Regions from separate parts of the Bradyrhizobium ferriligni genome, predicted to be linked through region 1. Evidence: predicted binding sites of a transcription regulator. Region 1 holds the regulator's gene; each other region holds the start of a gene.
The links. The regulator LexA, encoded in region 1, represses DNA repair genes until DNA is damaged. The targets are predictions, from matches to a motif close to TGTTCNNNNTGTGTTCNG.
Positions count from the first base shown of each region.

Region 2: the regulator LexA is predicted to act here: its motif matches at 3,974-3,991, upstream of AC1VNY_RS17715 (single-stranded DNA-binding protein).
Region 3: the regulator LexA is predicted to act here: its motif matches at 1,701-1,718, upstream of AC1VNY_RS35575 (ATP-dependent Clp protease adaptor ClpS).

Region 1 is NZ_JBXEJO010000048.1:30,964-44,093, forward strand. It holds gene AC1VNY_RS26560 (DUF3280 domain-containing protein) at 1-691, opposite strand, end outside; gene AC1VNY_RS26565 (sensor histidine kinase) at 918-2,339, shown strand; gene AC1VNY_RS26570 (response regulator transcription factor) at 2,336-2,998, shown strand; ZMP/ZTP riboswitch at 3,085-3,170, shown strand; gene AC1VNY_RS26575 (serine hydroxymethyltransferase) at 3,207-4,478, shown strand; gene AC1VNY_RS26580 (hypothetical protein) at 4,576-4,731, shown strand; gene AC1VNY_RS26585 (HAD family hydrolase) at 5,172-5,798, shown strand; gene AC1VNY_RS26590 (molybdopterin molybdotransferase MoeA) at 5,825-7,036, shown strand; gene lexA (transcriptional repressor LexA) at 7,279-7,983, shown strand; gene AC1VNY_RS26600 (hypothetical protein) at 8,241-8,669, shown strand; gene AC1VNY_RS26605 (hypothetical protein) at 8,815-9,042, shown strand; gene AC1VNY_RS26610 (ComEC/Rec2 family competence protein) at 9,039-11,324, opposite strand; gene AC1VNY_RS26615 (MFS transporter) at 11,759-13,087, shown strand.
Region 2 is NZ_JBXEJO010000027.1:33,058-46,187, forward strand. It holds gene gyrA (DNA gyrase subunit A) at 1-2,441, opposite strand, end outside; gene AC1VNY_RS17710 (DUF2306 domain-containing protein) at 2,655-3,053, opposite strand; gene AC1VNY_RS17715 (single-stranded DNA-binding protein) at 3,312-3,803, opposite strand; gene AC1VNY_RS17720 (outer membrane protein) at 4,251-4,997, shown strand; gene AC1VNY_RS17725 (hypothetical protein) at 4,991-5,329, opposite strand; gene AC1VNY_RS17730 (outer membrane protein) at 5,256-5,915, shown strand; gene uvrA (excinuclease ABC subunit UvrA) at 6,267-9,254, shown strand; gene AC1VNY_RS17740 (hypothetical protein) at 9,258-10,016, opposite strand; gene AC1VNY_RS17745 (hypothetical protein) at 10,016-10,615, opposite strand; gene AC1VNY_RS17750 (hypothetical protein) at 10,612-11,103, opposite strand; gene AC1VNY_RS17755 (VOC family protein) at 11,447-11,815, opposite strand; gene AC1VNY_RS17760 (PRC-barrel domain-containing protein) at 11,934-12,266, opposite strand; gene AC1VNY_RS17765 (YVTN family beta-propeller repeat protein) at 12,706-13,130, opposite strand, start outside.
Region 3 is NZ_JBXEJO010000083.1:82-4,446, reverse strand. It holds gene AC1VNY_RS35575 (ATP-dependent Clp protease adaptor ClpS) at 1-1,672, opposite strand, end outside; gene AC1VNY_RS35570 (mechanosensitive ion channel family protein) at 1,987-4,329, shown strand.

The DNA of each region.
Region 1 (13,130 bases):
GCAGCGCATGTGCCTTGACGGGCTCCGCGGTCGCGCCGCCGGTATCGACCAGGCGGTAGCGGCCCGACTGCACAAGCCGGTCACGCACGCCCTTCGTGACATCGGCGAGATAGGCTGCATCGGAGCCGGCAAGGCCCGACGCGGTTGCCGCGGAGGTGTCCTCAAGCTCGAATTCGAACACCGCAAGCCCGATCGGCGCCGCGGCGGCGGTCTGCGCCGGCGGCAGCGCGGCCGCAAGGGCACGGCGCACCTCGCGCGACACGAACATCGCCGCGTGGTCCCATGCCTCGTCAGTGTCGCCACGAAACGTGTAGAGCTTCTCGTAGAGCACCTGGCTCGCGCTGACATCGATGACCGCCACCTTGGCCCACTGGATCAGCGTGCTCATCTTCTGCACGCCGCCGATGACCTTGATCCGGGCCTCGCCCGCGGGCGCCGTCGATGGCACCAGGCGATAGTGCGGCTCCGCGGCGACATCGGCGCGCAGCGTCCGCATCAACGCATCCAGCCGCCTCTGGTGCGCAGCGGTCTGATCGATCACCTCGCCTGACGTATCGACATAGCCGAAATCGTCGATGCTGACGCCAAGCGGGGATGCCACCGCCGTGCCGGCTTCGGCGCGCAGAGGACAGATTCCGGCCAGCAGGCCGATCAAGGCAACAGAGAGCAGAACGAGACGGGGCTGACGCATGATTGGGGCCTTTCAGCTGCTGGTGCGGGCGGGTCGGTCGCAGCCTAGGCCGGCGGGCCTCCGCGCCGCAGCGGAGTGCCTCCCGCCCGGTGCCGGGAAAATTTCACGACGATGGTCCGCGCCCATAGCGGCGCTTCTCGGCGCCTCCGTTCTGCCGTTTAATGTGCCTGACGGCCCTGCCCGCGATCGCGCACCGAGGCTCGTCTGCGATCTTGAGGATACGCCAATGTGGAATTGGTCCGGAAGCGATCTGAAACTGCGGCTGACGTTGCGCGTGGCGATCGTCTCGACGCTCTGCTTTGCCGTCATCTCCGGCTATTTCCTGATCGAGGCCGACCGTTCGGTGCGCGGGCGGATCGCGGCGGTTGCCGATGTCGCCGCCAAGACGCTGGAGCTGCAGCAGAGCAAGATCCAGTGGCTGAACAATGCGCGTTCCGACTTTCCCGATCTCGACAGCGTTGCCGCTACGGTCATGACGCCGGGATTGTGCATTGCCTTTCGCAGCAATAGCGGCGAGATCAGCCAACGCTTCTGCGGCGGCGCGCAGACTGACACGGCCGCGCCGCCGCTGGCCTTCGCGGCGCTCTATCGCCGCCTGTTCGATCCCGGCCGCGAGGCGGTGCGGCAGGTGGTTTCGCGCGGCAACGCCATCGGCGAGGCGGTGGCCTGGATCGATCCGGCGGTGCCGACCGCCGAGGCCTGGCACGATGCCGGCCGGCTGATGGCGGTGTTCATGATCGCGCTGCCGCTGCTCTGCGCCCTGGTCTATGCGGCGCTGGCGCGCGCGCTGCGTCCGACGCGGCAGATCCGCGACGGGCTCGAGCGGATCGCCGCAGGCGACCTCGCCGCGCGCCTGCCGCCGTTCGACCTCGCCGAACTGTCGGCGATCGGCAACGTCTTCAACCAGCTCGCCGAGCGCCTCGCCGCCGCGCTCTCCGACCGCAACGCGCTAACGCAAAAACTGATCCTGGTGCAGGACGAGGAGCGCCGGCACCTCGCGCGCGAGCTGCATGACGAGTTCGGGCAGTCGCTGGCCGCCATCCGTGCGCTCGCCGCCTCGGCGCGCCAGACCGCGGCGGCGGAATGCCCGCCTTTGCTCGCCGAATGCGACGGCATCGCGCGGACCGCGACCGACATGATGGAGACGTTGCGCGGCGCCCTCTTCCGGCTCCGCCCGCCCGATGTCGACGAACTCGGACTTGCGGCCAGCCTCGAGGGCCTGGTCGCCGGCTGGAACGGCCGCAGCCGGGGACAGCCGCGGTTCGAGACCACCATATCGGGATCGTTCGAGCGCCTTGCCGCCTCCGTCGGCGCCAATCTCTACCGCATCGTGCAGGAGGCGCTCACCAACGCCGCCAAGCACGCCGGCGCCACGCGCGTGATGCTGCGGCTTGAGATGCGCGAGGCGCCGCCTGGCGGCGGCGACAGCGCGATCGTGCTCGCGATCGACGATGACGGCCAGCCCGGCGATCCGCAAGGCGATCCCCAGCTCAAGTCCGGCCTCGGCCTGCTCGGCATGCGCGAACGGGTCGCCGCGCTGGGCGGGCGGCTCAGTTTCGAGACCGGACAGCCGAGCGGCTCCTCGCTCCGCGTCATCGTTCCCGTCGCAGCCAGCCAAGAGGCCGCACCGGTGGAGCGCGCGGCATGAGCCAAGCCGCGCGAACGATCATGCTGGTCGACGACCACGCCGTCGTCCGGGAGGGCTACCGGGCGATGCTGCAGAAGCAGCCGGGCCTCTGCGTCGTCGCCGAAGCCTCCGACGGCGTCGAGGCCTACCGCCTCTACAAGGAGACCGCGCCCGACCTCGTCATCATGGACCTGTCGATGCCCGGCATCGGCGGCATCGAGGCCATCCGCCGCCTCCGGCAGTGGGACAGGCGCGCAAAAATCCTGGTGTTCACCATGCACCAGAACGCGGCCTTTGCCGTGCAGGCGATCCGCGCCGGCGCGAGCGGCTATGTCACCAAGACCAGCCCGCCGGAGACCCTGGTGCACGCCGTGATGGATGCGCTGTCGGGCAAGATCGCGATCAGCCCGGATATCGGCCACGAGCTTGCGCTCAGCCACCTTGCCGGCGAGACCAAGGCTGCCGACCTCCTGACCGCGCGGGAATTCGAGGTGCTGCGCATGCTGCTCGCGGAAAACACCACCGAGGAGATCGCCGAGGCGCTGCACCTCAGCCCCAAGACGGTCGCGAACCTGCATTCCCTGATCAAGGACAAGCTCGGGGTCGGCACCGATATCGAGTTGGTCCGCCTCGCGCTGCGGCAAGGCATCCTGACGCAGCTCGATCTCGGCGAACGCTGAGCCCGCGGCGGCGGCAGCGACCAACCCTTGCGAGCCCGCCTGGGATTGGATAGCCTTCTGCTCGCGATGAGCTTCGCAGGCTCATTCGCCCCTCGCGCGACTGGCGAGCTTACGTGGAATTGACCACGGTGAAGCGCGAAGGGTTCTAACGCCGTTCGCCTGGGCAACCCGTTCAGCTGATGATCCAGCGTCTTAGGGAGCCCGGACCATGCCGTCATTCCGCAATGAACTCCACCTCAACGATTCGGAAGTTGCCCTTGCGCTCGAGGGCGAAGAGCGCCGCCAGCAAGACGGCGTCGAGCTGATTCCGTCGGAGAACTACACCTATCCCGAGGTTCTCGAGCTGCTTGGATCGGTGTTCACCAACAAGTATTCCGAGGGCTATCCGGGACGCCGCTATTACGGCGGCCAGGAATTTACCGACCAGATAGAGAACCTTGCCCGACAGCGAGCGTGCGCGCTGTTCCGCGCCGAACATGCCAACGTTCAGCCTCTGTCCGGGTCGCCAATGAACCAGGCCGTGTATCTCGGCCTGCTGCAGCCCGGCGATACGATATTGGCGATGGACCTGTCACACGGCGGCCATCTCACCCATGGCGCGCCCGTGTCGCACATGGGGCGGCTCTTCAACTTCGCCCGTTACAAGACGCAGCCGTCAAACGGCGGCGCCATCGATTTCGATGAGCTCCGCGCCATGGCCCGGCACGTCCGTCCGAAGCTGGTGCTGTGCGGCTACAGCTCCTATCCGCGCGATCTGGATTATGCGTCCTTCAAGAGCATCGCCGACGAGGTGGGTGCACTGACCATGGCCGACGTCAGCCATTACGGCGGCCTGATCGCCGGCAACGCCTTGCGCAATCCGCTCGATGAGGGTTTCGACGTGATGACGACGACATCGCACAAGACGCTTCGCGGGCCGCGTGGCGGCATCGTTCTTTGTCGCCGGGAGTTCGCCGGCAAGATCGACTCGTCGGTGTTCCCGGGATTGCAGGGCGGTCCGCACATGAACGTTGTGGCCGGAACCGCGGTCACGCTGAAGAAGGCATCGACGTCCGATTTTCAGGCCTATTCAGGACTGGTCATGCGCAACGCGAAGGTCCTGGCCGAAGCGTTGATGGAACGCGGCATGACGTTGATCACTGGCGGAACCGACAATCACATGATGGTCGTGGATACGGTGGCCAGCGTCGGCCTGGACGGCGGCGCGGCCGAGAACATCCTCGACGCCGTCGGGATCACCGCAAACAAGCAGATCATTCCCGACGATCCACGTCCGCCGCTCAGGCCGAGCGGCATTCGCCTCGGGACGCCGGCGGCGACCACGCGTGGCATGGGCGAACCCGAAATGCGCCTCATCGCCGAACTCATTGCGGTGTCGCTCCGATCGAAGGGAGATGCAGCCGTCGTCAAGCGACTGAGGTCGAACAGCGTCGAGATGTGCCGCGCTTTCCCCGTTCCGGGGATCGCGCCGCCCTCATAGGCGGCCGCATTCCTGTTCCGTCGCGTCACCCGGCCGGGCGTGCGGCCTGCATGGGCACGTCGTGAAGGTTCCCCGGGAAGGACCGGAACGGAAATCGATGCTGTTCGTTGGACCGCATGATCTCGAAGACGGAGCGTCCAACGCCGTGACCCGGAAAACCTTGCAAGCACGCTCGGAACAGGCGCTCGTCGTCATCATTCTCAGCACCGGTGCGCTGATCGGTTACCTCGGCTTGGCGCTGTCCAGGCTGTGAGAGCTACGCCCGGCGGGCACCAAGCCGCCGGGCGCATCAACAAGCCGCTTGGTGCGCCGAAAACTCGCGCGCGCGTGCCACTGAGTTGCCCGACGCGGCAAGCCAAGCCCCGCAGCAAAAATATAGGGTGAAAAGAGCAAGGCTCGGACAGATCATGTCGCGAGAATGCGGATGTTTGACGCACAAGCGACAACACCCGCCGTCGTCCCGGCGAAGGCCGGGACCCATTATCCCAAATTTCAATTGTTGCGCGACGCTGGGGCCACGATCCCGTTCCTGATCAAATGCGGTGGTTATGGGTCCCGGCCTTCGCCGGGACGACGGTGGTGCGCGCGGGAGCGGTCTCGCAATGAATGCAACGCCACGTGCAATCCACACACCCGTCACCGAAATCGAGGACATTGCCGCCTGCCAGCAATTCTCGTACACGGTTTCATGCAATGACCTCGCAATTCTCTCCCAACTCCGTCGACGCGCTGCTGTTCGATATCGGCCGCGTCGTGCTCGACATCAACTTTGACAAGGTGATCGCGCACTGGGCGCAGCACGCCGGCTGTGCGCCCGCCGAGCTCGCCACCCGCTTTGTCGTCGACGACAGTTTCAAGCATCACGAGATCGGCCGGATCGACGACGCGGCGTTCTTCGAAAGCCTGCGCCGGACCCTCGGCATCGACATCACGGACGCCCAGTTTCTCGAGGGCTGGAATGCGATCTTCACCGGCGAGATGCCGGGCATCGCGCCGCTGCTCGCGGCGGCCGCCGAGCGGATGCCGCTCTACGCCTTCTCCAACACCAATCCGGCCCATGTCGCGCATTTCTCGGTCACCCATGCCGAGCTGCTCAGCCATTTCCGCAACGTCTTCCTGTCCTCTAGCATCGGCTTCCGCAAACCCGACGCCGAGGCCTACGATCATGTGGTAAAAGCCATCGGCGTGCCGGCGTCGCGGATCCTGTTTTTCGACGACCTGGCCGCCAATATCGAAGGTGCGCGGGCGCGCGGCCTTCATGCTATCCACGTGACATCGACGGATGACGTGGCAAGGGCTTTGACCGCACTTGGTATTTGAACATTGGGAATTGAGGAGCTCTGAGCGTGGCCCTGATGCCGGTTGCCGATGCCCTGTCCGCCGTCCTCGCCGGCGCCGAACCGCTGCCGGAGGAGATGGTCGCGCTCGATGCCGCCTACCACCGCACCCTTGCGCACGACCTCGCGGCGCTGCGCACCCAGCCGCCGCAGCCGATGTCGGCGATGGACGGCTATGCGGTGCGCGCCGCCGATGCGGCTGATCTAAAGGCCCGGCTCAAGGTGATCGGCGAAGTCGCCGCCGGCCGGCCGTTCGAGCGGACGGTCGGCGCCGGCGAGGCGGTGCGGATCTTCACCGGCGGCGTGATCCCCAATGGCGCCGACGCGGTGATCATCCAGGAAGACACCGCGGTCGACGGCGACCACATCACGATCACGGAGGCCGCCAGCGTCGGGCGGCACATCCGCCCGGCCGGGGTCGACTTCCGTGCGGGCGAGGTGCTGCTCAGCGGCGGCAGCCGCCTGTCCGACCGCGCGCTGTCGCTGGCGGCCGCCATGAACTATCCGGAACTTGCGGTGCGCCGCCGCCCGAAGGTCGCGGTGCTCGCGACCGGCGACGAGCTGGTGATGCCGGGCTCGCAGCCCGGCCCCGGCCAGATCGTCTATTCCAACGGCTACGCGCTGCGGGCGCTGGCGCGCGCCGAGGGCGCCGAGACCGTCGACCTCGGCGTTGCCGCCGACACGGTGGAGGCGACCACGGCCGGCATCCGCCGGGCGCGCGAGGCCGGCGCCGATGTCCTGATCACGACAGGCGGCGCCTCGGTCGGCGACCACGATCTCGTCAAGCGGTCGCTGGAAGCCGAGGGCGTCGACATGACGTTCTGGCGGATTGCGATGCGGCCCGGCAAGCCGATGATGCATGGCCGGTTAGGGGCGATGCGGGTGATCGGCCTGCCCGGCAATCCGGTGTCGTCCTACGTCTGCGCCTTCCTGTTCCTGGTGCCGTTGATTCGGGCGCTGAGCGGCCGGAAAGTGATTCATCATCGCCGCACGAGCGCCCTGCTCGGCCGCGACCTCGCCGCCAACGACCAGCGCGAGGACTATCTGCGTGCACGGCTCGAAGCGCGCGAGGACGGCACGTTGGTCGCAACGCCAGTGACGCAGCAGGACTCGTCGCTGCTCGGGAATCTTGCTGCGGCACGGGCACTTCTCGTGCGTCCGCCGTTCGCGGCTGCGGCCGTCAAAGGCAGCGAATGCGAGATCCTGACACTGCCCGAATAAGGTTTTCGCGCCCCGCCGATTGTGCGTTGCCTGATCCGTTCACCGGAAATTAAGTGGTTGCGGAACACATATCGAACATATAGTGTCCGTTCATGATTTGTTTCGAGTACTGGTGTCTACAATCGGGAAGCCGCGTGGAAGCAGGTGCAACGAGCACATGCTCCTGAGGTCAGGCCCGCATGCAGGCCCCACCAGAAGAGTCTCGGAATCGAACGACGCTACCAACCGGGGGAATACTCGAGATGCTCACGCGCAAACAGTACGAACTTCTGCGTTTCATCAATGAACGTCTGAAAGAGGCCGGCGTACCGCCCTCCTTCGACGAGATGAAGGATGCGCTCGACCTGCGCTCGAAGTCCGGTATCCACCGCCTGATCACTGCGCTGGAGGAGCGCGGCTTCATCCGCCGCCTGCCGAACCGCGCCCGCGCCATCGAGGTCATCAAGCTGCCCGAACTCTCGGCCGGCGGCGGCAACGGCCGCCGCGGCTTCACGCCCAGCGTCATCGAAGGCACCCTCGGCCGGCGCGCCAGCACGCCGCCGATCGCCGAGGACGACGGCAACCGTCCGGTCGCGGTCCCCGTGATGGGCCGGATCGCCGCCGGTACGCCGATCGAGGCGCTGCAGACCCGCAGCCACACCATCAGCGTGCCGCCCGACATGCTCGGCGCCGGCGAGCACTATGCGCTCGAGGTGCGCGGCGACTCGATGGTCGATGCCGGCATCCTCGACGGCGACATGGCGCTGATCCAGCGCAACGACGTCGCCAACACCGGCGACATCGTGGTGGCGCTGATCGACGAGGAGGAAGCCACCCTGAAGCGCTTCCGCCGCCGCGGCGCATCGATCGCGCTCGAGCCGGCCAACACCGCCTATGAAGTGCGCATCCTGCCGCCGAACCGGGTCCGCATCCAGGGCAAGCTGATCGGCCTTTATCGCAAATACTGAATTGCAAATACTTGCGGCGGCCGGGAACGAGCAACACGTCGGATCGTTCCTTGCATGATAGTGTAGCGTACGGCCTGCCCGATGCGCTCCGATACCTCTCGCGCAGCGTCGCGTGTTTGTGATCGGAGGCGGTCTCGGACCAGTCGTACAATCGCCCAGAAACGAGCAGAAGCTCGTTCGCTATCGTCCACTCTGGTAGAGGCCCTAATGCCTCAAGGAGAGGCACGGGTCGCTACCTCGAAATGAGGAGCCATCCGATGTGTGACTATAGTCTGCACGCCGTGGCATCGCGCCCCGCCATTGTCGGAGAGACGCTGATCACGACGACGTTCCGCGGCACGTCGACCCGCGGCTTTGCTTCGGAGAACGATCCCACTGTCGCGGTCTGCATGCTGCCGGGCACCGAGCTCGCTTTCGCCGAGAACGTTCGCTACGACAGCCGCTGGATCTGGACCAAGACGCTGAACTATCGCGTCGGCGTGTTCAACGAAGTCGAGCCCGACGTGCCTGATCGGCATCATGACGCGGTCGAATTCCCCGACGGCAGCCATGTCCTGGTGACCCAGCTGGTCGAGGGACAGCGCGTCAGCGTGCTGCAATTGCCGGCGCTGCATCCGCCGGTCGAGCAGAAGCCAAAGGTTGTGGAGCGTCGGCCCTCCGCATTCGCAACGCTGTTTTTGGGTTGAGCGCATCGTCGCCGCGGAATGAGCTGTTCGGCGGCGGATGACCTAAGCAATTTCGGGCGACCCCGGACTCCCGCTTCCGGGGCGCAGGAGGAGGTTTGCGTCGGCCGGCGCCTTGGCGCATCATCGGGCACGGAGGACGTGCGCGGTGGTCGATAAGGTCACATGGCAAAAGGCTGGACGCGTCACGGAACCGGGCCGCTACATGTTCCGGTTCGGTTGGCTGACGGTGACGGCCGACGACCTGAAAGTCTGGGAGCAATTTCCCGAGGCTTCCTTCACCCTCGTCAAGAAGCCCGACGCCGGCCCCGATTCCGACGAATACCATCTCGGCCTGTTCGAGCTGCCGAGCGGCCCCTCACCGGACCACCGCTAATCATCGCCCTGCAGATCGGTCTCGGCCGGCGTCGCGTCCACGGCGGGCCGCGGCGCGGCGGCCGGCGCACGCAGCGTCGTCTCGCTCTCGCCGTCGCCCGGAACCGCGGGCGACCACGGCCGGTCGATCCCGCCAGGCTTCACCGCATCGACGGCGTAGCCGTCCCTGATCCGTCGCAGCACCAGCGCGCCGTGACGGCGCAGCCGCTCGGCATCGATCACCGAGGCCGCGCAGCCCTGCGGCGCCGGCCGCGCCGTGACGATCAGGCCTGCGCGCTCGCAGTCGTCCGCCAGCGCCTCCGGCCGGGTTGCGAGCGTGACGAAGGCGCCGCTAGGTCCCTGGGTCACGCAGCCGCCGGCATCACAGGACACGCCCTCGCCGAGCGACGCATCGGTGGCGGTCCGCGCGTCGGCGTCCGCCGCCAACCACTCCCTGACCAGGAACGCATCCTTGGCGCTGTGCATCAAATGCAGCCGCCCATCACCGCCACGCACCGCGACGTTGCGGCCGTCGCCGGAGATCAACACGTCCGGCTGCGGCACCCTGAGCGCCCAGACCGACGCCATCACGAGCAGCACGGCGCCAGACCAGCGTAGCGGCGTGCGCAGCAGCCCGAGCAGGATGATGCCGGCACTCGCTGCGACCAGCGGCCCGATGCCGAACGCGGCCATGCGGCCGACCGCGCCCGGGAGTGCGGCGACCCATTGCGTCACCAAAATCATCCAGTCGATGCCAAGACCCATGATCGCCCAGAACACGCCGTCGAAGCCGAACGGCATGGCGAGGAGCCCCAGCAGGCCGGCCGGCATCACGACCGCCGACACGACAGGCATCGCCGCGAGGTTGGCGAGCAGCCCGTAGGGCGTCACGCGGTGGAAATGGAACGCGGCGTAGGGCGTCGTCGCAAGCCCTGCCACCAGCGAGGCCAGCATCAGCATCGTGAGCTCACGCCCGCCCCACAGTGCAACCCGAGCGGTCGCCGAATGGTCGGGCGACGCGAATAGGTTCGGCAGCCCGATCTGCACCAGCGCCACCAGCCCGAGCGTCGCGGCAAACGACATCTGGAAGCTGGGATGCACCAGCGCCTCCGGCGCGATCGCGAGCACGATCAGCGCTGCCACCGCCAGCGTACGGAAGGTGATCGCGCGGCGGTCGACGATCACGGCGAGCAGCACCACGGCGGTCATGAAGAACGACCGTTGCGTCGCGACCTCCGCGCCCGACAGCAACAGATAGAACGCCGCGGCGAGCAGCGCGGCCACCGCGGCCCATTTCTTGATCGGATGCCCTGCCGTCAGCGCCGGAAACAGCGCGAGCAGCGCGCGCACCGCGAAGAACACGACGCCGGCGACCACGGCCATGTGGTAGCCGGAGATCGACAGCACATGGCCGAGCCCCGAGATGAACATCGCATCGTTGACCGGCGTCGAGATCGCGTCGCGCCGGCCGGTGAGCAGCGCGGTTGCGATCGCGCGCTGGTCGCCGTCGAGCGTGGTGCGAATACGCGCGTCGATGGCGTCGCGCAGGCCTTGCATGAAGGCGGCGTAGCGCAGCGCAAAGCCGCCGGTCGCAGGCGGCTCCCTGGTCCTGACCGCGCCCATCACGAAGCCGGAGGCGCCGATGCCCTGGAAATACAGGTCTCGTCCGAAATCGTAGGAGCCCGGGCGCTGCGGCCCGAGCGGCGGCAACAGCCGCGCCTTCAACTCGACGAAGCTGCCGACATCGGGCGCGGTGCCCTTCTTGACCGAGAGCCGGACCCGATCGAGCTTCGTCATGTCGCGCGGGCTCTCCATCGAAACCACGCGCAGCACGAAACGATCGGTCTTCTCGCGGATGTCGCGCGTCTCGACGAAGCCGGTCAGCGCCACCGAGAACATCGGCCGCGCCAGCACCGTGTGAGCAACGCGCGCCGTCTTCCAGGTCGCCGTCGCAAAGCCCGCGGCCACCGCGGCCAGCATCGCGATGACGGGAAACACGCTGCGCCGCCGCAGCAGCAGCGCCAGCAGGCAGAGCAGGATTGCGACGGTGGCCGCGACCGACAGCACCGGCTCGTGCTCGGCCGCGAAATAGAAGGCGATGCCGGTGCCGAACGCCACCGGCACCCACGGCAACAACCGGCCCGCCCCCGCTTCCGCGCGCGCCCATTGCCGCAATGTCTCGACGAAAGGCTTCCAGATGCCGACGCGCGCCGGGAGAAAGCCGCCGACCGGCGCAGCCGCGCGCGGCGGCCATGTCCCCGCGTAGCCGCGTTTGCCGCCCGGCGTCGTGCCCTGCTCCGCCATTCCGCTTGCGATCCCTGCCGGGCGGCAGGCTAGCGGATGGCCCCGTCACCCGACTAGCGGAACGGATGCAGAATACGGACCGGCAGCGCCCCGGGTAGCTGGATCGTCCAGCGCCTTGCCGACCTCGCGCCTGACCACAGCTGCCGCCTGCGTCAAATCGATCGAGCCGAAAGTCTCATAAGATACCGATCCCGTTGGGATTAGACTGTCCTGATGCCTCCACTCCCAAAGAGACAGGGATGAGGCAGTGACGGCTCGCGGCACTTGAAGGCCGCTGGAGCTCCTCTCAGGTGGCCACAACTCCCCTGAGATCAGGCGTTGCGGACGAACTCGCAAAATCTCGCCTGTAACGCCGTGCACCATGCGCACTCCGCGAGCGGACAGATCGCTGAAAAAACGCGAGGCGTAGCGTTTGCATTTGAGAGGAGCAGCACATGGCAATTCAAGTACCGAGTGATTTTCGTCGCGTGATTGTTGCTGCATCAGTGGGAAACATCATTGAATGGTACGACTTTTATATTTTTGGCAGCCTGGCCGCGGTTCTGTCGGTCAAGTTCTTTGAGCAATCCCACCCCGTCGCAGCCCTGCTGAGCACGATCGCGCTGTTCACTGCGGGATTCCTGATCCGCCCGCTGGGGGCCTTCCTGTTCGGATGGATGGGCGATCGGGTCGGCCGCAAATATACATTCCTTGTTACCTTGAGCGGAATGGGCCTGGGAACGGGCGCGATCGGACTCATCCCAACCTATGAATCGATCGGCCTGACGGCCGCATTCGTTCTGTTCGGCTTGCGGATGATCCAGGGTCTCTGCCTGGGCGGCGAATATGGCGGCGCCATCACCTATGTCGCCGAGCATGTTCCGGATGACCACCGCGGCTACTACACAGGCTGGCTACAAACCTCGCCGACGCTCGGGATCGTGGTGTCGCTGGCCGTAATCGTTCTGACCCGAACCTGGGCCGGCAATCAGGCCTTTGACGCATGGGCGTGGCGCGTACCGTTCCTGGTCTCGTTCCTGCTGGTGGCCATCGCCATCTACATCCGCCTCCAGCTCCAGGAGACGCCGATTTTCCAGGAGATCAAGGCACGCGGACAGATGACCAGGAATCCCTGGCGGGAAGCATTCCTCAGCTCCAACATCAAGTACATCATGATCGCGATCGTCGTCCTGATTGGACAGGGCGTGGTCTGGTACAGTGGTCAATTCTGGGCACTGTACTTCCTGCAGCAGGTCTCCAAGGTCGATGCGGTGACCTCGGCCTACATCGTGGGAACCGCACTGTTGATCGCAACGCCGAGCCTGATCTTCTTTGGTTGGCTGTCGGATCAGATCGGCCGCAAATCCGTGATCCTCGGAGGCATGCTGCTTGCGGCGATCACCTACTATCCGCTGTATCTGTGGCTCGGCATGGTCACGCAGCCGGGACACATCAACTATCCGGTCGCCGTCTTCATCATCTTCATCCTCGTCTGCTACGTCGGGATGGTGTACGGGCCGGTCGGCGCGTTTCTGGCGGAGTTTTTCCCGGCCAGGATCAGGTACACATCGGTCTCGGTGCCGTATCATATCGGCAATGGTTGGGGCGGCGGATTGGTACCCTTCATCACATCAGCCGCCTTCGCAGCGACCGGCAGCATCGGCTACGCGCTGATCTACCCGATCGTCGTTCCCGCGGTGTGCTTCGTGATCGCGGTTTTCATCATGCCCGAGACACGCAAGACCAGAATCTGGGAGCAGATCGAGGCGAAAGCCGCATCGTGACGGAGTCACCTTGCTGACGGGCGACTAGACTAGAGCCCCGTCC
Region 2 (13,130 bases), on a different contig from region 1:
GAGGTCCGCTTGCCATAGCCGTTGACGGAGACCGTCAGCACCACCTGTTCGGCCGCCGACAGTTCGGCATAGCGCTCCTGCGACAGCTGGATCGCATTCGCGGTCTCCTCGCCCTCGGCCTCGACCGGCTCCTCGGCCGCGGCCTCGCCGGCTACGGCGCGGCGCATCTTCAGGTACGCCGAGCGCTCGTCCGAGGTGGTCTCGACATGGCGCAGGATCGCCAGCGAGATCAGCTTGTCGGCCTCGGCCAGCGCAATGCCGCGCACGCCCATCGAGGTGCGGCCGGTGAAGACGCGCACATCGGTGACGGGGAAACGGATGCACTGGCCGCCGGCGGCGGTCAGCAGCACATCGTCACGCTCGGTGCAGATCTGGACGTCGACGATCGCCTCGCCTTCCCCAAGCTTCATGGCGATGATGCCGGAACGGCGCACGTCGACGAAGTCGGACAGCTTGTTGCGGCGAACGGTGCCGCCGGTCGTCGCAAACATCACGTCGAGATTGGCCCAGGAGGATTCATCCTCCGGCAGCGGCATGATCGTGGTGATACGCTCTCCCTGCTCCAGCGGCAGGATATTGATCAGCGCCTTGCCGCGCGCATTCGGCGCTGCCATCGGCAGCCGCCAGACCTTCTCCTTGTAGACCTGGCCGCGCGACGAGAAGAACAGCACCGGCGTGTGCGTGGACGCCACGAACAGGCGCGAGACGAAATCTTCGTCGCGGGTCTGCATGCCGGCGCGGCCCTTGCCGCCGCGGCGCTGCGCCCGGTAGGTCGACAGCGGCACGCGCTTGACGTAGCCCGCATGTGACACGGTGACGACCATGTCCTCGCGCTGGATCAGGTCCTCGTCCTCGACCTCGCCTTCCTGCTCGATGATCACGGTCTTGCGCGGGGTGGCGAACTGCTGCTTCACCTCGGCCAGCTCGGTCTTGACGATGCCCTGCACGCGGGCACGCGAGCGCAGGATGTCGAGATAGTCGGCGATCTCGGCCGCCAGCTTGTCGAGCTCTTCGGAAATCTCGTCGCGGCCCAGCGCGGTCAACCGCTGCAGGCGAAGGTCGAGGATGGCCCTGGCCTGCTCCATCGACAGTCGCAGCGTGCCATCCTCGTTGATGCGATGCCGGGGATCGTCGATCAGCGTGATCATCGCCTCGACGTCGCGCGCCGGCCAGTCACGCGACATCAGCGACTCGCGCGCGGTGTTCGGATCCGGCGAGGTCCGGATGACGCGGATGATCTCATCGATGTTGGCGACCGCGATCGCGAGGCCGACCAGGATGTGGGCGCGATCGCGCGCCTTGCCGAGCAGGAACTTGGTCCGCCGGGTCACCACCTGCTCGCGGAACGCGACGAAGATGGTGAGCAGGTCCTTCAGATTCATGGTCTGCGGACGGCCGGAATCCAGCGCCAGCATGTTGGCCGGGAAATTGGTCTGCAGCGGCGTGAACCGGTAGAGCTGGTTCAGCACCACGTCGGGCACCGCTTCGCGCTTCAGCTCGATGACGACGCGATAGCCGTCGCGATCGGACTCGTCGCGCAGGTCCCCGATGCCCTCGATCTTCTTCTCTTTGACGAGATCGGCGATACGCTCGACCATCGTCGCCTTGTTCACCTGATAGGGAATCTCGGTGATGATGATCGCTTCACGATCTTTCCTGATCGTGTCGATGGTCACCTTGCCGCGCATCACGATCGAGCCGCGGCCGAGGTGGTAGGCGCTGCGAATGCCCTGGCGGCCCAGGATCACGCCGCCGGTCGGGAAGTCCGGTCCGGGAATGATGTCGATCAGCTCGTCGATCGTGAGCGCCGGATTGTCGATCAGCGCCACGCAGGCGTCGACCACCTCGCCGAGATTGTGCGGCGGGATGTTGGTCGCCATGCCGACGGCGATGCCGCCGGCGCCATTAACCAGAAGGTTCGGGAACCGGGCCGGCAGAACCGACGGCTCTTTCTCGGAGTTGTCGTAGTTCGGCTGGAAATCGACGGTCTCCATGTCGATGTCGGCCAGCACGGCCAGCGCCGCCTTGGTCAGCCGCGCTTCGGTATATCGATAGGCCGCCGGCGGATCGCCGTCGACCGAACCGAAATTGCCCTGGCCGTCGATCAGCGGCACGCGCAGCGAGAAATCCTGCGCCATGCGGACCATCGCGTCGTAAATCGACTGGTCGCCATGCGGGTGATATTTACCGATCACGTCGCCGACGACGCGGGCGGATTTCACGTATTTCTTGTCCGGCGTATGTCCCTGCTCATGCATCGAATAGAGGATGCGCCGGTGCACCGGCTTGAGCCCGTCGCGCGCATCGGGCAGCGCACGCGACACGATCACGCTCATCGCGTAATCGAGGTAGGACTTCTTCATCTCGTCGAGAATGGAAACGGGACGAATATCTGAGGGTCCCGGCGGCTCGCCGGGCTTGTGGTCGTCGTTATCGGACAAAGGGGAAATCCGGTCAGTTCTACTGGGGAATCATATAGCCCATCGGGGCCCTGATAACCACCCTTGCGCGGCTCCCGCAAGCCGTTTTTCCCTTCGTTTTTTCATGCACTTACCGGCCGCATTGCAGGCCTGCGACGGGCCCGCTCCCACTGCGATCGCTAGGTGGCGAAGGCCCGACGGAACCGGCTCTTCAGAACGCCGTCGATCCCCCATTCAGTGGCCGAAAATCACCGCGTGCATAATCCGCCCCGGCATGAAGGTGAACAGCCCGGCAATGACCAGCGCGCCGAAGAAAATGCCGATCATCGTGAACCTGTGGCGGCGGACATCGTGGCTCCGCGCCGCCGTCACGCCGAGCACCAGCATGGCGAGCGAGAAGATCGACAGCAGGTGGATCGGGCTCCAGGGACCGACCAGCTGGATCTGATGGATCCAGAACGAGCTTCCGGCGACCACCAATATCAGGACCACCCAGAGCCAGCCCAGGGTCCGGTGCGGCAGCGTGCCCTTGGGGGCGGCGAGCTGGATGGAGCCGAGCACGAAGGCGGCCATCGCGGCAAAGGCGTGAAGCGGGATCGCAGGCGCTGCGTCGAGCAATGGCGCGAGGCTCATGATGGCGGCCCTCGAGTAAAGCTCGCGGCCAGACATCAAATGCCGCAGGCAAATGTAAATACCATTTACATCGGCCTGTGTCAAAGTTCAGGGAACCCGCATCCCCGCACGTCGGATCGCCACCATTTTTGCAGACGGTTACGGGGTTATCCTCATAGTCCACACGAAGAGATTGCCGCTCCGGATCGCAACGACCATTCCGGGAAATGATCTTCACGGAACGGCGCCTGACGGCATCGGTGGAAGCGCGATCGCTGCTCAGAACGGGATGTCGTCGTCCATGTCGCTGTTGCGGCTGCCGCCGCCCGCAGCGACGGCGCGGCGCGGCGCCGAGCTGACCGGTCCGGCCGAGCCGAAATCGCTGCCGCCATCATCGGAGAAGCTGCTGCCTCCGCCGCCGCGCCCGTCGAGCATGGTGAGGTTGGAGTTGAAACCCTGCAGCACGACTTCGGTCGAGTACTTCTCGACGCCGCTCTGGTCGGTCCATTTGCGGGTCTGCAGCTGACCCTCGATGTACACCTTGGCGCCCTTCTTCAGATACTGCTCGGCGACCTTGCAGAGACCCTCGTTGAAGATCACGACGCGGTGCCACTCGGTCTTTTCCTTGCGCTCGCCGGTGCCCTTGTCGCGCCAGGTTTCCGAGGTGGCGATGGAAAGGTTTGCGATCGGACGGCCGTCCTGCGTCCGCCGGATTTCCGGATCCTTGCCGAGATTTCCCACCAGGATCACCTTGTTCACGCTTCCTGCCATCGCATCATCTCCACTCAAAAACCGGGCGTCCGGACATCGGCCGCCACTCTCAACCTTCGCCACTTACGTCGCAGGCGTCGTGGATGACCCTATACGCCGGTGCCGGCTCGCCGCCTTTGCCCTCGCGCCGGTTATCCACGATATTCGAGATATAGCATCGCGTCCGGAATTGTTCCAGTTTTGTTCGCACAACCAGCCGTAGAAGCCGTCCAGTGCCGACCGAGCGGCAGTCGCTCTCGGCACCGGCCGACGCCCGGCAGCGAGATTTGGAAAACAACAAACAAATCAGTGCCTTGCATCATCACCACTTCTCCCGGGAGTGTTGCATTTGGGAGACTGCGTTTCCGGTTGAATCAGCGTATAGCTCCAACCATGGCGCGGGCGCTCGCGTCTGGGATCGTGCTTCGGGACCGTTTGGAAGCCGATCGGGGAATTGGGGGACTGATAATGAAGAAGTTTTTGCTCGGTACGGTTGCTCTGATTGCGTTTGCTGCGCCTGCCGCGGCCGCCGATCTCGCTGCGCGCCCCTACACCAAGGCGCCGCCGCCCGTGGTTACCCCGATCTATGACTGGACCGGTTTCTACATCGGCGCCAACGGCGGCTGGGGCTCGAGCCACAATTGCTGGGACCAGCTCCCGGCCGGCATCTTCCTCGCCTCGGACGGTTGCCATGACGCAACGGGCGGCGTCGCCGGTGGCCAGATCGGCTATCGCTGGCAGGCCGGCGCCTGGGTGTTCGGCCTTGAAGCGCAGGGCGACTGGGCTGACCTGAAGGGAAGCAACGGCAGCGCGATCTTCCCGGGCCTGTTCACCAACCAGTCCAAGATCGACGCGTTCGGCCTGTTCACCGGCCAGATCGGTTACGCCGTCAACAACGTGCTGCTCTACGCCAAGGGCGGCGCGGCGTTGACCGACAACCGCTTCAACACCTACTTCACCCCGACCGGCGTGCTGGTCGGCAGCGCAAGCGATACCCGCTGGGGCGGCACCGTCGGCGCCGGCATCGAAGTCGGCTTCGCGCCGAACTGGACCGCTGGCATCGAATACGATCACCTGTTCATGCAGGACAAGACCTACAACCTGATCGCCCCCAACGGCACGCTGAACAGCACCATCCGTGATCGCCAGGACGTCGACCTCGTCACCGTCCGCGTGAACTACAAGTGGGGTGGCCCGGTCGTTGCGCGCTACTGATCGCGCGAAGCCGATTGATCCAGACGAAAGGCCGGCCTCGCGCCGGCTTTTTTGTTTATGCGCCGGCTTTTTCGTTGCGTGTGCGCGTGCACCTCACCGCGGCCGTTTTCGGTGCATTGTGGTTTCGCGGATACACAACTTCCGGCATTTCTCTGTAGAAGCACCGGCACGTCACGCGACACTGCTGTGACGCTCTCTTCAAAAGTTTGAAGGGACAACAAGAAAATGGGCAAGAAAAACGGGACTCGGACTTTGAAAATCAGGAATGTTTTGCTGGCATCGGCCGGCTTGTTTGCACTGAGCGCTTTTGCACCTGCGATGGCCGCCGACATGGCGGCTCGCGCCCCCTACGTGAAGGCTCCGCCGCCGGCCGCGATCTACAACTGGACCGGCTTCTACGTCGGTGGCTTCGGCGGCTACGCCAGCGAGAACTCCGGCACCCCGAGCATGGAAGGCGGCTTCGGCGGCGGCACTATCGGCTACAACTGGCAGGCCGGCAACATCGTGTACGGCCTCGAGGTCGACGCTGCAGGCGCTGACATCGACGCATCGGTCTCGACGCTGGGCGTCACCGCCCGGAGCAAGATCGATTCGCTCGGCACCGTGCGCGGCCGCTTCGGCTTCGCCGTCGACAAGGTGCTGTTCTACGGCACCGGCGGCTACGCCTGGGCCAACAACGAGGTCAGCGTCACCGCGCTCGGCGTGACTGCCTCGCAGAGCAACTTCCACTCGGGCTGGACCGTCGGCGCCGGCGTCGAGGCGTTCATCGCCCCGCAGTGGTCGATCAAGGGCGAATACCTGTATCGCAGCCTCGACAGCGAGAACTATTTCGGCGTGCCGTCCGGCACGCTCGAGCTGCACAGCGCCCAGTTCGGCGTGAATTATCACTTCGGCGGCCCGATCGTCGCCAAGTACTAAGAGATCGATCTGCGATCAGATTGCACCGAAAGGCCGGCCTCGCGCCGGCCTTTTTGCGTAAGAGCGTTTCGAGCGAAGTGGATTCCGGTTCGCGTAAAGAAAGCGCGTCAAAGCAGGAATCTGGAGCCCCCGTTCCGATTCCGTCGGAACGGGAAAAGGCTCTCGCGGAACCGGCGCTGCTGACGGCTGCTGCCATCAGGCAAACTATCCGTTGATGGACGCGACTCAGCACTGGAAATTGTCGACCGTTCTTCCTACGTTCCAGTCTTCACACCCCATCGGCGCAAGGTCCCGGCATCACCGGCGATGCGCGCCCAAAAGGCGCCCAAGCATGCGCCCGGAACTGTCGCTATGGATGAAGTGCTCAAGGCGAAGCGCCAACAGAACGCCGGCTCCTCATCGCGCGCCATCACGATCCGTGGCGCGCGCGAACACAATCTGAAGAACATCGACGTCGAGATTCCCCGCGACAAGCTCGTGGTGTTCACCGGCCTGTCCGGCTCCGGCAAGTCGTCGCTCGCGTTCGACACCATCTATGCCGAGGGCCAGCGCCGCTACGTCGAATCGCTGTCGGCCTATGCGCGCCAGTTCCTCGAGATGATGCAGAAGCCGGACGTCGACCAGATCGACGGCCTGTCGCCGGCGATCTCGATCGAGCAGAAGACCACGTCGAAGAACCCGCGCTCCACCGTCGGCACCGTCACCGAGATCTACGACTACATGCGCCTGCTGTGGGCCCGCGTCGGCGTGCCCTATTCGCCGGCCACCGGCCTGCCGATCGAGAGCCAGATCGTCTCGCAGATGGTCGACCGCGTGCTGGCGCTGCCGGAAGGCACCCGCCTCTACCTGCTGGCGCCGGTCGTGCGCGGCCGCAAGGGCGAGTACAAGAAGGAGCTCGCCGAGTATCTCAAGAAGGGCTTTCAGCGCGTCAAGATCGACGGCACCTTCTACGAACTGTCCGAGGCGCCCGCGCTCGACAAGAAATTCCCGCACGACATCGACGTCGTGGTCGACCGCATTGTGGTGCGTCCCGACCTCGCCCAGCGCCTCGCGGAAAGCTTTGAGACCGCGCTGAAGCTCGCCGAGGGCCTCGCCGTGATCGAATACGCCGACGCGCCGGCGGCGGCCGCCCAGGACGACAAGAAAGAGGACAAGAAGAAGACCGCGAAGATTCACGACAAGAGCGGGCCCGAGCGCATCCTGTTCTCGGAGAAATTCGCCTGTCCGGTCTCCGGCTTCACGATCCCCGAGATCGAGCCGCGCCTGTTCTCGTTCAACAACCCCTATGGCGCCTGCCCGGCCTGCGGCGGCCTCGGCGTCGAGCAGCATATCGACGAGGATCTGGTCATCCCCGACAAGGAGCTGACCTTGCGCAAGGGCGCGATCGCGCCCTGGGCGAAATCGTCCTCGCCCTATTACATCCAGACCCTGACCGCGCTCGGCAAGCACTACAAGTTCACGCTCGACACCAAGTGGAAGGACCTCACCAAGAAGGTCCAGAACGCGCTGCTGCACGGCTCCGGCGACGACGAGATCAAGTTCTCCTATGAGGACGGCGTCCGCTCCTACGACACCAAGAAGCCGTTCGAGGGCGTCATCACCAACATCAACCGCCGCTACCGCGAGACCGAGAGCGAGTGGGCGCGCGAGGAGCTCGGCAAGTATTTCTCCGACGTGCCCTGCGCCGGCTGCAACGGCCACCGGCTGAAGCCCGAGGCGCTGTGCGTCAAGATCGGCGGCAAGCACATCGGCGAGATCTCCGAGCTCTCGGTCAAGCGCGCCGGCGAATGGTTCGAGACGGTGCCGGAGGCGCTGAACGCACAGCAGAACGAGATCGCGACGCGGATCCTGAAAGAGATCCGCGAGCGCCTGACCTTCCTGCTCGACGTCGGCCTGAACTACCTGACGCTGTCGCGCTCCTCCGGCACGCTGTCCGGCGGCGAGAGCCAGCGCATCCGCCTCGCCTCGCAGATCGGCTCCGGCCTCACCGGCGTGCTCTACGTGCTGGACGAGCCGTCGATCGGCCTGCACCAGCGCGACAATGCCCGGCTGCTCGACACCCTGAAGCGGCTGCGCGACCTCGGCAACACCGTGGTCGTGGTCGAGCATGACGAGGACGCCATCCGGCTGGCCGATTACGTGCTCGATATCGGGCCCGGCGCCGGCATGCATGGCGGCCACATCGTCGCCGAGGGCACGCCCGACCAGATCATGCGCAACCCGAAGTCGCTGACCGGCAAATATCTGACCGGCGAGCTTTCGGTCCCCGTGCCCGACCGGCGGCCGCCGAACCACCGGCGCACCATCAAGGTCGTCAACGCCCGCGGCAATAACCTCAAGAACGTCTCCGCCGAGATCCCGCTCGGCCTGTTCACCTGCGTGACCGGCGTGTCCGGCGGCGGCAAGTCGACGCTGCTGATCGACACGCTGTACCGCGCCATCGCCCGCAAGCTCAACAACGCCAGCGAAGGCGCGGCGCCGCACGACCGCATCGAGGGCCTCGAGCACATCGACAAGATCATCGACATCGACCAGTCGCCGATCGGCCGCACGCCGCGCTCCAACCCCGCGACCTATACCGGCGCCTTCACGCCGATCCGCGAGTGGTTCGCCGGCCTGCCCGAAGCGAAGGCGCGCGGCTACGAGCCCGGGCGCTTCTCCTTCAACGTCAAGGGCGGCCGCTGCGAGGCCTGCCAGGGCGACGGCGTCATCAAGATCGAGATGCACTTCCTGCCCGACGTCTACGTCACCTGCGACACCTGCAAGGGCAAGCGCTACAACCGCGAGACGCTGGAGGTGCTGTTCAAGGGCAAGAGCATTGCCGACGTGCTCGACATGACCGTCGAGGAAGCCGCCGAGTTCTTCAAGGCGGTGCCGCGCGTGCGCGAAACCTTCCAGACCCTGCACCGCGTCGGCCTCGACTATATCCATGTCGGCCAGCAGGCGACGACGCTGTCGGGCGGCGAAGCCCAGCGCGTCAAGCTGGCGAAGGAGCTGTCAAAGCGCGCCACCGGCCGCACGCTCTACATCCTGGACGAGCCGACCACCGGCCTGCACTTTCATGACGTCGCAAAACTGCTCGAGGTGCTGCACGAGCTGGTCGCCCAGGGCAACACGGTCGTCGTGATCGAGCACAATCTCGAGGTCATCAAGACCGCCGACTGGGTGATCGATCTCGGCCCCGAAGGCGGCGACGGCGGCGGCGAGATCGTCGCCTGGGGCCCGCCCGAGGACATCGTCAAGGCACCGCGCAGCTACACCGGCAAATTCCTGGCGCCGGTGCTGAAGAAGGCGAACAGCAAGCCGAGGAAGAGCTCAGCGAGCGAGGCGGCGGAGTAGTCGTCAGTATTTCGAATAGACATTCAACATGAGCAATTCGATGTGGTGCGCCACCGTGTGCTCCGCGATGACAATCGGGTTCGGATGACCGCACTGATTTCGAAGATCTAGCCTCTCCTGGAGGACTTGCTTTTCAGCTTTGTGGAGTACTCCCGCGTCCTGGCAAAGTTGAAGCATGTCCGCTTCGCCGATTACACCGAAGTCCCTGACACTTTTCACGGGCGTAAAGTTGTATTTGTTCCCGTTTGAGACTGCTTTTGCGACTCTCGCCAAACCAGCTGAGTTGAATGCGGTTCGATGATTTGAAACAATGTGATCTTGAATGATGTGCGCTGCGCCGACCCATGAAAGAACAATGGCCGACCGATACGCCTTCACATCGAATGATCTAATCGCCTCTTCCACAAAAGCTTTGCGCTGATCATCGGAAATCTTGACCAAGTGCGCCCTTAGAGAATGTCGCGTTTCTTGGATTATCGCGGCCTCCGGCCTGTACTGAGCTTCAAAAATCCTATAGCCGGGGCCGAGTAGCTTCCAGCCGCTGGCAAGCTGAGCAACTTGCCCATCTCTTGCTGCCGCTTTCAGAATATCGGTCACATTCCACTTACTAATCTTACGGAAGCCGATCTGCACGCCCTTTTCTCGAACTTTCACGGTAGGCGCGGGTTGATCAATCTGAGATAGTATCAGTAGGACCGGCGCTCGTTGTCCTATGCGAGCTAGCTCGTGCACTGCCAGTAGCAACGCTTCGTCAGTCAACATTACCGCTCTCCAACCAGCTCCTTCACGATGGATGCTGCATGCTTCAAGCCAGGCGCCGTGAGCTTCCAACCCCTCTCCTTGTCTCCCACGAAATAATTACTCTTGTCCTTCATATATTTCGAATGATTAGTGCTGTCGTAATAGCCTAGGCTCTCGCATAGATCACGCGCGGTTCTGTCATCGAAGACCGGTTCGCCCGAGGACAGAAAGCTAGCAACGCCTGCCAAAATATAAGTCTTTATCGTCTTCTCGGAGTTGTTCTTGCCGTAAATTTCGGAAGCGATCACCGACACGACACCATTCGTTATGTCAAACACATGCAAAAGTTGATCTTCGGTCAGACCATTCTGTCTCATCCAGACATTTGCGCGCGATGAAATAGCACTGGATTGGCCTCCAGTACCCTCAGCTTCGCTTTGCTGAAGGCTTCCGCCTCCCCGCACAATCGTTTCCCGCAGGATAACCAGCGCGCCTTGGATAACTCGCTGCCTTTCGTCGGATGGCAATGGGCCGAGAATACGCACCACATTCTCAATGGCGGACATCGTTCTTTCGACTTCAACCATCACTGTTGAATTCTGGATGTTGTCCTCTTTCATTGCGCAAGCTTCACTTCAACATCAGCGAGAGCGTCGTCCGAAAGGCTGAAGACATTCTTAGCCTTTTCAAACAGCACACCTGCATCGGACATTCGCTTGATATTCACCGAATTTTGGCTCGAGTAATTGGACTTCCAATTTCGAGCATCTTTAGCGCAAGCAATCAGCTCGTCCCTTGTAAAGCTGTCTTTGCCTTGATGGCTGCTGAGGTGAAAAGCCGCCGCAAGAAGAAGCTCCCGAGCCGATTGAGCGCCCATCTTTTGCGCAACCACGCTAACGGTGCCCTCACGGGTGCCATTGCTGCCACGGCGAGGCTCGGCGACCTTGAGTTCTGCCGGAGCCGTTTGTGACCCGATCTGCTTGATGCCAAATTGAACAGCAACCCAAGAAAGAACGGATTCTCTTGCCGCCTTGTCCAAAGGGCCAAGCGCTTCCATTACGGTTCGCATTGCCGTCAACTGGACTTCATAATCAACCGCGTCGGCCATTCCAAAAACCTCCCAAGAAAACGATCGGAACATATCATAAACGCACGAATACCGTCAATTAAGTAGGATGCGCGTTGGCGACACTGTGGATATATGGCTGATAATGCGTCATTTTTTCGCACGCATAGTTTTTGTACTGTAGTAACGGATATTGCCTCGAGACCCAGTAGCGCAAGCGATTAGGCTGTATGGCGCGTCATTTGCAACCGAGGTGGTATTACCCCCTCGATACATTGGGCGGCGAGTAGCCCGGATGAGCGAAGCGACGTGCGGGACTTTGTCGGCCGCATGCGCTGCCGGCTCCCGCATGTCCTTCGCTCATGCGGCCTACAACTAGCTCTTCTCACCTCCCGCGGTAAGTCGCTATCTGCCAGACGTTTCCCCAGCCATCCCGAACCATCGCCCGCTTGTCACAATAAGGCGCGTCCGCAGGGCATTCGATCACTTCAGCGCCTGCCGCGATCGCCCGCCGATAGGTCTCGTCCGCGTTCTCAACATACACATAGAGAAAGGCCGGCATGGCCTCGCGGACGCCTCCGCCATCGCTGATCAGGATGATCGAATCTCCGATGCGAATTTCCGTTGGCGCGCCGGACCTGACGTCGCCTTCCGCACCGAATACGTCTCTCAGGAATCCGGTCAAGCTGCTGAGGTCGCGCGTGACAATTCTCGGTATGACGGAAGGCCAGCCGGCGGGCTTGAATTGGGGCATGTGCCTGACTTAGTAGCCCGCATGAGCGGAGCGATATGCGGGGTCTATCAGCCGAACAATTTGACCGCTCCCGCATGTCGCTCCGCTCATGCGGGCTACGGCAGGCCTCAACTGCGCACTACACCGCCCAATAATTCGGGTGCGTATACGATTGCGAGCGGTCGCCCCAGTCGAATTCGTCGCCGTCGAACTCGGACGGCCCGGCGCGCAGATCGTCCAGCGTCACCTCGACCTCGAAGGCCTGGCGCACGGGATCGAATTTCAACGCGGTCCACTTCACCGGGTAATGGTGGTGGGTGCTCAGCACGCCGCCGGTCTTGATGATGGCGTAGGCCACCGTGCCGCTCACTTTGTCGAGCATCAGCCGCTCGATCGAACCGAGCTTTGCGCCGTCGCGGCCGAACACGCAGACGTGCTCGACCCGATCGCTGGGCACCAAGGTATGATGCATGGCATCCTCCCTGTTTCCTGGTGTTTGCCTGATAATATATGCCTGCCGCGCTGGTGAGCCAATGGGTCGCAGCTCGGCGACAGGTCGCAGGCGCGTTGGGCAGACTTCGTCATTCCGAGTCAACGGGTCCCACGAACGTCCGCCGATGAAGGGCTCCTCGAAGCAATCGATCTGGCCGCAAACGCAGCTGCTAGATGATAGCTTCGTCGCTTCAACGCAAAATTGCTTTGCAATTTTGTCACGAGCTCCTCGCAATGACGACGAAGGTAGCTCCTGGCAAAGAAGGCTGATCGCGCGGCGGCGGGCGCCTGCGCAATTTCGGAATAATAAAAATGTATCATTGATTTGGCCGACGCGTCAAGTCGCTGTTCCGAATGCCGGCGGCATCCTGCTACTTTGCATGGGGTTGTTTTCGATATTTTAGCACGCGTACCTTTGCCTACTCCGTCCGCCTGAGAAACGCCCCGAACGCTCTTGGCCCGTCGCCGACCTTGACCTCGCCAATCACCTTCAGCTCGGCGGCGTCGATCACGCTCAGCGTGTTGCTCTCCCAGTTCGCGACCAGGATGCGCTTGCCGTCGGCGGTCGCCTCGATGCCTTCGGGGTAATCGCCGACCGTGATGCGCTTTACGGGCTGCAACGTCGCGAGGTCGAACACGCTGACCTTGCCGTCATACTGGTCGGTGACGAAGCCGCGGCCCTGCGCCAGCGCCACCGCGTAGGGGCGCAGGCCGACATGGACGCGGCCGATCTCGCGGGCGGTCGCGATGTCGATCACCGAGACGTCGTTGGTGCCGACATTGGCGGTGTAGGCGCGCTTGCCATCGGCATCGATCGTGACGCCGAACGGCCGCGTCCCGACCT
Region 3 (4,365 bases), on a different contig from region 1:
CGAACAGCATCTCGTTCAGCGCTCCGTCGATGTCGTCAGCGGTGACATCCTGGCCTCCCCCGCGGGCGATGCTGGCCTGCGCGATGCGGCGCATCAGTTCCTTGATGAAGGCGGCGCTGACGCCGGCGGTGCGCTGCACCGCTTCGTCGATGATCGGCTGCTCCAGCGGCAGGCCTTTGCCGTACAGCCGGATCAGCTTGCCGCGTCCGGTCTCGTCGGGCAGCGGCACCTCGATGGCCTGGTCGATGCGGCCGGGCCGGCCGGCCAGCGCGCCTTCCAGCTCTTCCGGCCGATTGGTGGTCAGCACGAACAGGATGTCGCAATCCTCCTTCAGGCCGTCCATCTCGTTAAGCAGCTTGTTGAGCAGCGATTCCTCGCACGGTCCGCCCATGTCCTCGCGGTCGCGCGCGATCAGATCGACGTCCTCGATCACGACCATGGTCGGCTGCAGCAGCCGGGCAAGACTCATATAGGCGCCGAGCAGGCCGACTTGCTCGGCGGTGATGATCAGCGTTGTGTGGTTTGGCAGGTTGGTCGCGAGATAGCGGATGGTGTGGGTCTTGCCGGTGCCGGGCGGGCCATACAGCAGGATGCCCTTGCGGGTCGACTGGCCGAGCCCGCGCAGCAGATCGCGGCTCTCGACAAAACCGAGCACGTTGCGGTCGAGCAGCCGCAGCGTCCGGTCCGGCAGGATCACGTCATCGCGGGCGACCGTCGGCAGGCGATGCACGGTCAAGCCACGCGAACGTCCGCGATAGTTGGCGCCATCCTCCAGCGACAGGATCTTGCCGCGATAGGATCGCGCTGCATGCACGGCGGCCTCCAGCTCGGAGAAGGTGCGTTGCACGAAAGCATTGCCGGTCGCCCCGGCGGGCAACGCAAGCTCGATTCGTAGCGACGGCTCGTGATTATATTCGCGATGGAACGTCAGCAGCACGGCGTAGCGCAGTTCGCCGGTTCGGCACAGCCATAGTCCATTGGCAAGGCATTTTACCGGCTCGGCCTCGCCGATATCGACGTCGCGATATTGCGGCGGCGCGATCGCCGGTGCATTGCGGCCGGCCTTCATCAGCGCCGCGAAGTCGAGCGTCTCGTAGCGATATTCCTCATGGATGCCGAAGAAATGGATTGGATCGGTGAGCAGCTTGTCGATCGCGACCTGAACGTCGGCGCGCATGTGGCCCGGAAACTGTCGCGCCCGCGTCACGATCAGGTTGCGCGGAACGCCGGCGAAATGCCAGTCGAGCGCAACGTAAGCGGACCGAAACGTCTCGCCCGACAATTCTTCCGAGCTGCGGCGTGCGGCGAGCAGGCAGTCGCTGCACAGCGACGCAGTCGTACCGGGGATCAGAATCTCCGTCACGGCCCTCGGGGCTTCGCAGAGATCGCAGGGGCGGCTGGCGTCGGCGGATTCGGTAGTGATCATCAACGGCTGGCCGTTCGAGCGGATCAGCCACTTCGCCGAGTTGAAGATTGCCCGCGCGACCGGTCCCGGATAGGGGCCGCACGGAATGGCGCCCTTGGCCTCGATCAAGGCAGCGGATGCGATGGCTTCCTGCTCGGATTTCCCGAACACCGTGCGCAACAAATCCTGCACGAATTCCAGCGGGGTCTCGTCGTCGTCGTGAATGAAGAGCCGCACCGGACCGTCGTCGCTAAACACGTCGTGCATGAGACCCCCGAAACGCAATTGGGAACAAAAGAACAAAGTAAGAACATCACGGCGGCTCCTGCGCGTCAAGCGAAAGATTCTGCCGTCTCATCCCTGACGTGTAGTGAGCCGATCGGCCGGGAACGCGCAGTGGAAGTGTAAACGCGGCTCAACGCCTGTGACGATTGTGTTGCGGCAAATGCCAAGAGATGGCCGTCACAGCGGCAAACTTCCGACACACCATCGGGGCGAAAAGGAGTATCCGACATGGCGCGAGCGCGAGAGCAGATTCCTCCCAAGGGTTTGCGGTCGCGCAGTTATTTTATGAGGCCCTCGTGTCGCACAAACTTCGCCTTGCGCTGCTTCTCGTCTTCACTTTGTTCGTCTCTCCCGCGTTCGCGCAGCCGGCCGCCAAGCCGGCGCCGCCGCAACCCGTTACCAGCGACGCGCTGACGCCCGAGCAGGCCAAGCGCGCGCTCGACACGCTGCAGGACGACAAGAAGCGCGGCGAGATCATCAACACGCTGCGCGCCATCGCCAATGCCTCGCCGCAGGCGGCGGCGCAGCCGGCGCCCGAGCAGCCGCAGTCATCGATCCCGCTCACCGCCGACAGCCTCGGTGCGCAGCTGTTGCTGATGGTGTCCGAGCAGGTCGGCGAGATGTCGCGCGAGGTCGCCGACGTCGCGCGCACGCTGACGCATTTCCCGGCGTTCTATTACTGGTTCGTGCGCACCGCCAATGATCCGGTCGCCTATGGCCTCTTGATCGATATCGCCTGGAAGCTGGCGCTGGTGTTCGGCTGCGCGCTGGCCGCCGAATGGGTGGTGTTCCGCCTGATCAAGCGGCCGGTCGCGTTCCTGGAAGCGCGGCTGCCGCAGACCGCGCGCATGCCGGTGCAGACGCTCGCCAGCGTCGATCCGCCGTCGTCGGTTGCCGACGTGACGCCGGCGCCCGAGTTGCAGCGGCGCCGGCTCAGCCTGGCGCGGGCCTGGCAGTCGCTGGTCCGGCTGCCCTTCGTGCTCGGCCGCCTTTTGCTCGAATTGCTGCCGGTCGTCGTGTTCGGCGGCATCGCCACCGCGCTGCTCGGCACCGAGATCGGCGATCAATCGACCACGCGGCTCGTGATCCTTGCCGTCGTCAACGCCTATGTGTTCTCGCGCGTCTTGATCTGCGCGGTGCGCGCGCTGGCAGGGCCGTTCGGCCTGTTCCGCGTCCGTGCCGAGACCGCGGCCTATATCGAGATCTGGGCCCGGCGGATCGTTGCCGTCGGCGTCTCCGGCATCGCCTTTGCCAATGTCGCGCTGCTGCTCGGGCTGCATCGCGCCGGCTATGCCGCGCTGATCCGGCTCGTGATGCTGGTGGTGCATCTCTTTGTCGTCGTCATCATCCTGCAGTGCCGCCGCCAGGTCGCCGACGTCATCCGCGCGCCGGCCGATCGCACCGGGCTTGCGGCGCGGACGCGCAACCGGCTCGCGGCACTCTGGCATGTGCTGGCGATCGCGCTCGACCTTGCGCTGTGGGCGGTGTGGGCGCTCAACATCCGCAACGGCTATTCGCTGCTGCTGCAATATTTCGTCGGCACCATCGCGGTGCTGCTGGTTACCCGCCTCGTCACCATGGTGGTGCTGAGCCTGATCGATCGCGGCTTCCGCATCAGCCCGGAGCTGATCCAGCGCTTCCCGGGGCTCGAGACCCGCGCCAACCGCTATCTGCCGCTGCTGCGCAAGGTGGTCACGGCGGTGATCGCCTTCATTGGCTTCGTCGCGCTGCTCGAGGTCTGGGGCGTCGACGCCATCGTCTGGTTCTATGGCGGCCAGATCGGAAGCCGCCTGATCTCGGCGCTGGTGACGATCGGGATCGCCGCGCTGGCCGCGGCCGTGATCTGGGAAGTCGCCAATGCGCTGATGGATCGGCAGATCGACACCCTGTCGCGCGACGGGCATTACGCCCGCGCCGCGCGCCTGCGCACCTTCCAGCCGATGCTGCGAACCGCGCTGTTCTGCATGATCGTCGCGGTGGTCGGGCTCACGGCGCTCAGCGAGATCGGCGTCAATGTGGCGCCGCTGCTCGCCGGCGCCGGCATCGTCGGCATCGCGATCGGCTTCGGCTCGCAGAAGCTGGTGCAGGACCTCATCACGGGGCTGTTCCTCTTGATCGAGAACACCGTGCAGGTCGGCGACAACGTCACGGTGTCGGGGCTCTCGGGCGTGGTCGAGAACGTCTCGATCCGCACCATGCGGCTGCGCGCCGGCGACGGCTCGGTGCACGTGGTGCCGTTCAGCGCGGTGACGACGATCACCAACTCCAGCCGCGGCGCCGGCAATGCCGCGGTCAGCGTCAACGTGTCCTACAAGGAGGACACCGACCGCGCCGGCGAGGTGCTGAAGGACATCGTCGCCCAAATGCGCCAGGAGACGGCGTATCGCGCATTCATTCGAGGCGACCTCGAATTGTGGGGCGTCGACAAGGTCGACGGCTCGGTCGTGACCATCGTCGGCCAGATCCGCTGCACCGATAGCGGACGCTGGGCGGTGCAACGCGAGTTCAACCGCCGCATGAAACGGCGCTTCCAGGAGGAGGGCATCGAGATCGCCTCGATGGGTCAGACCATCCTGATGCAGCTTCCTCCACCCTCCGAGCCCGATACCAACGCCCAGCCGCGCCGCGCGGCGGGCTAGGGCAGGGTGGATCTTGCTTTACCTCTCCCGCTTGCG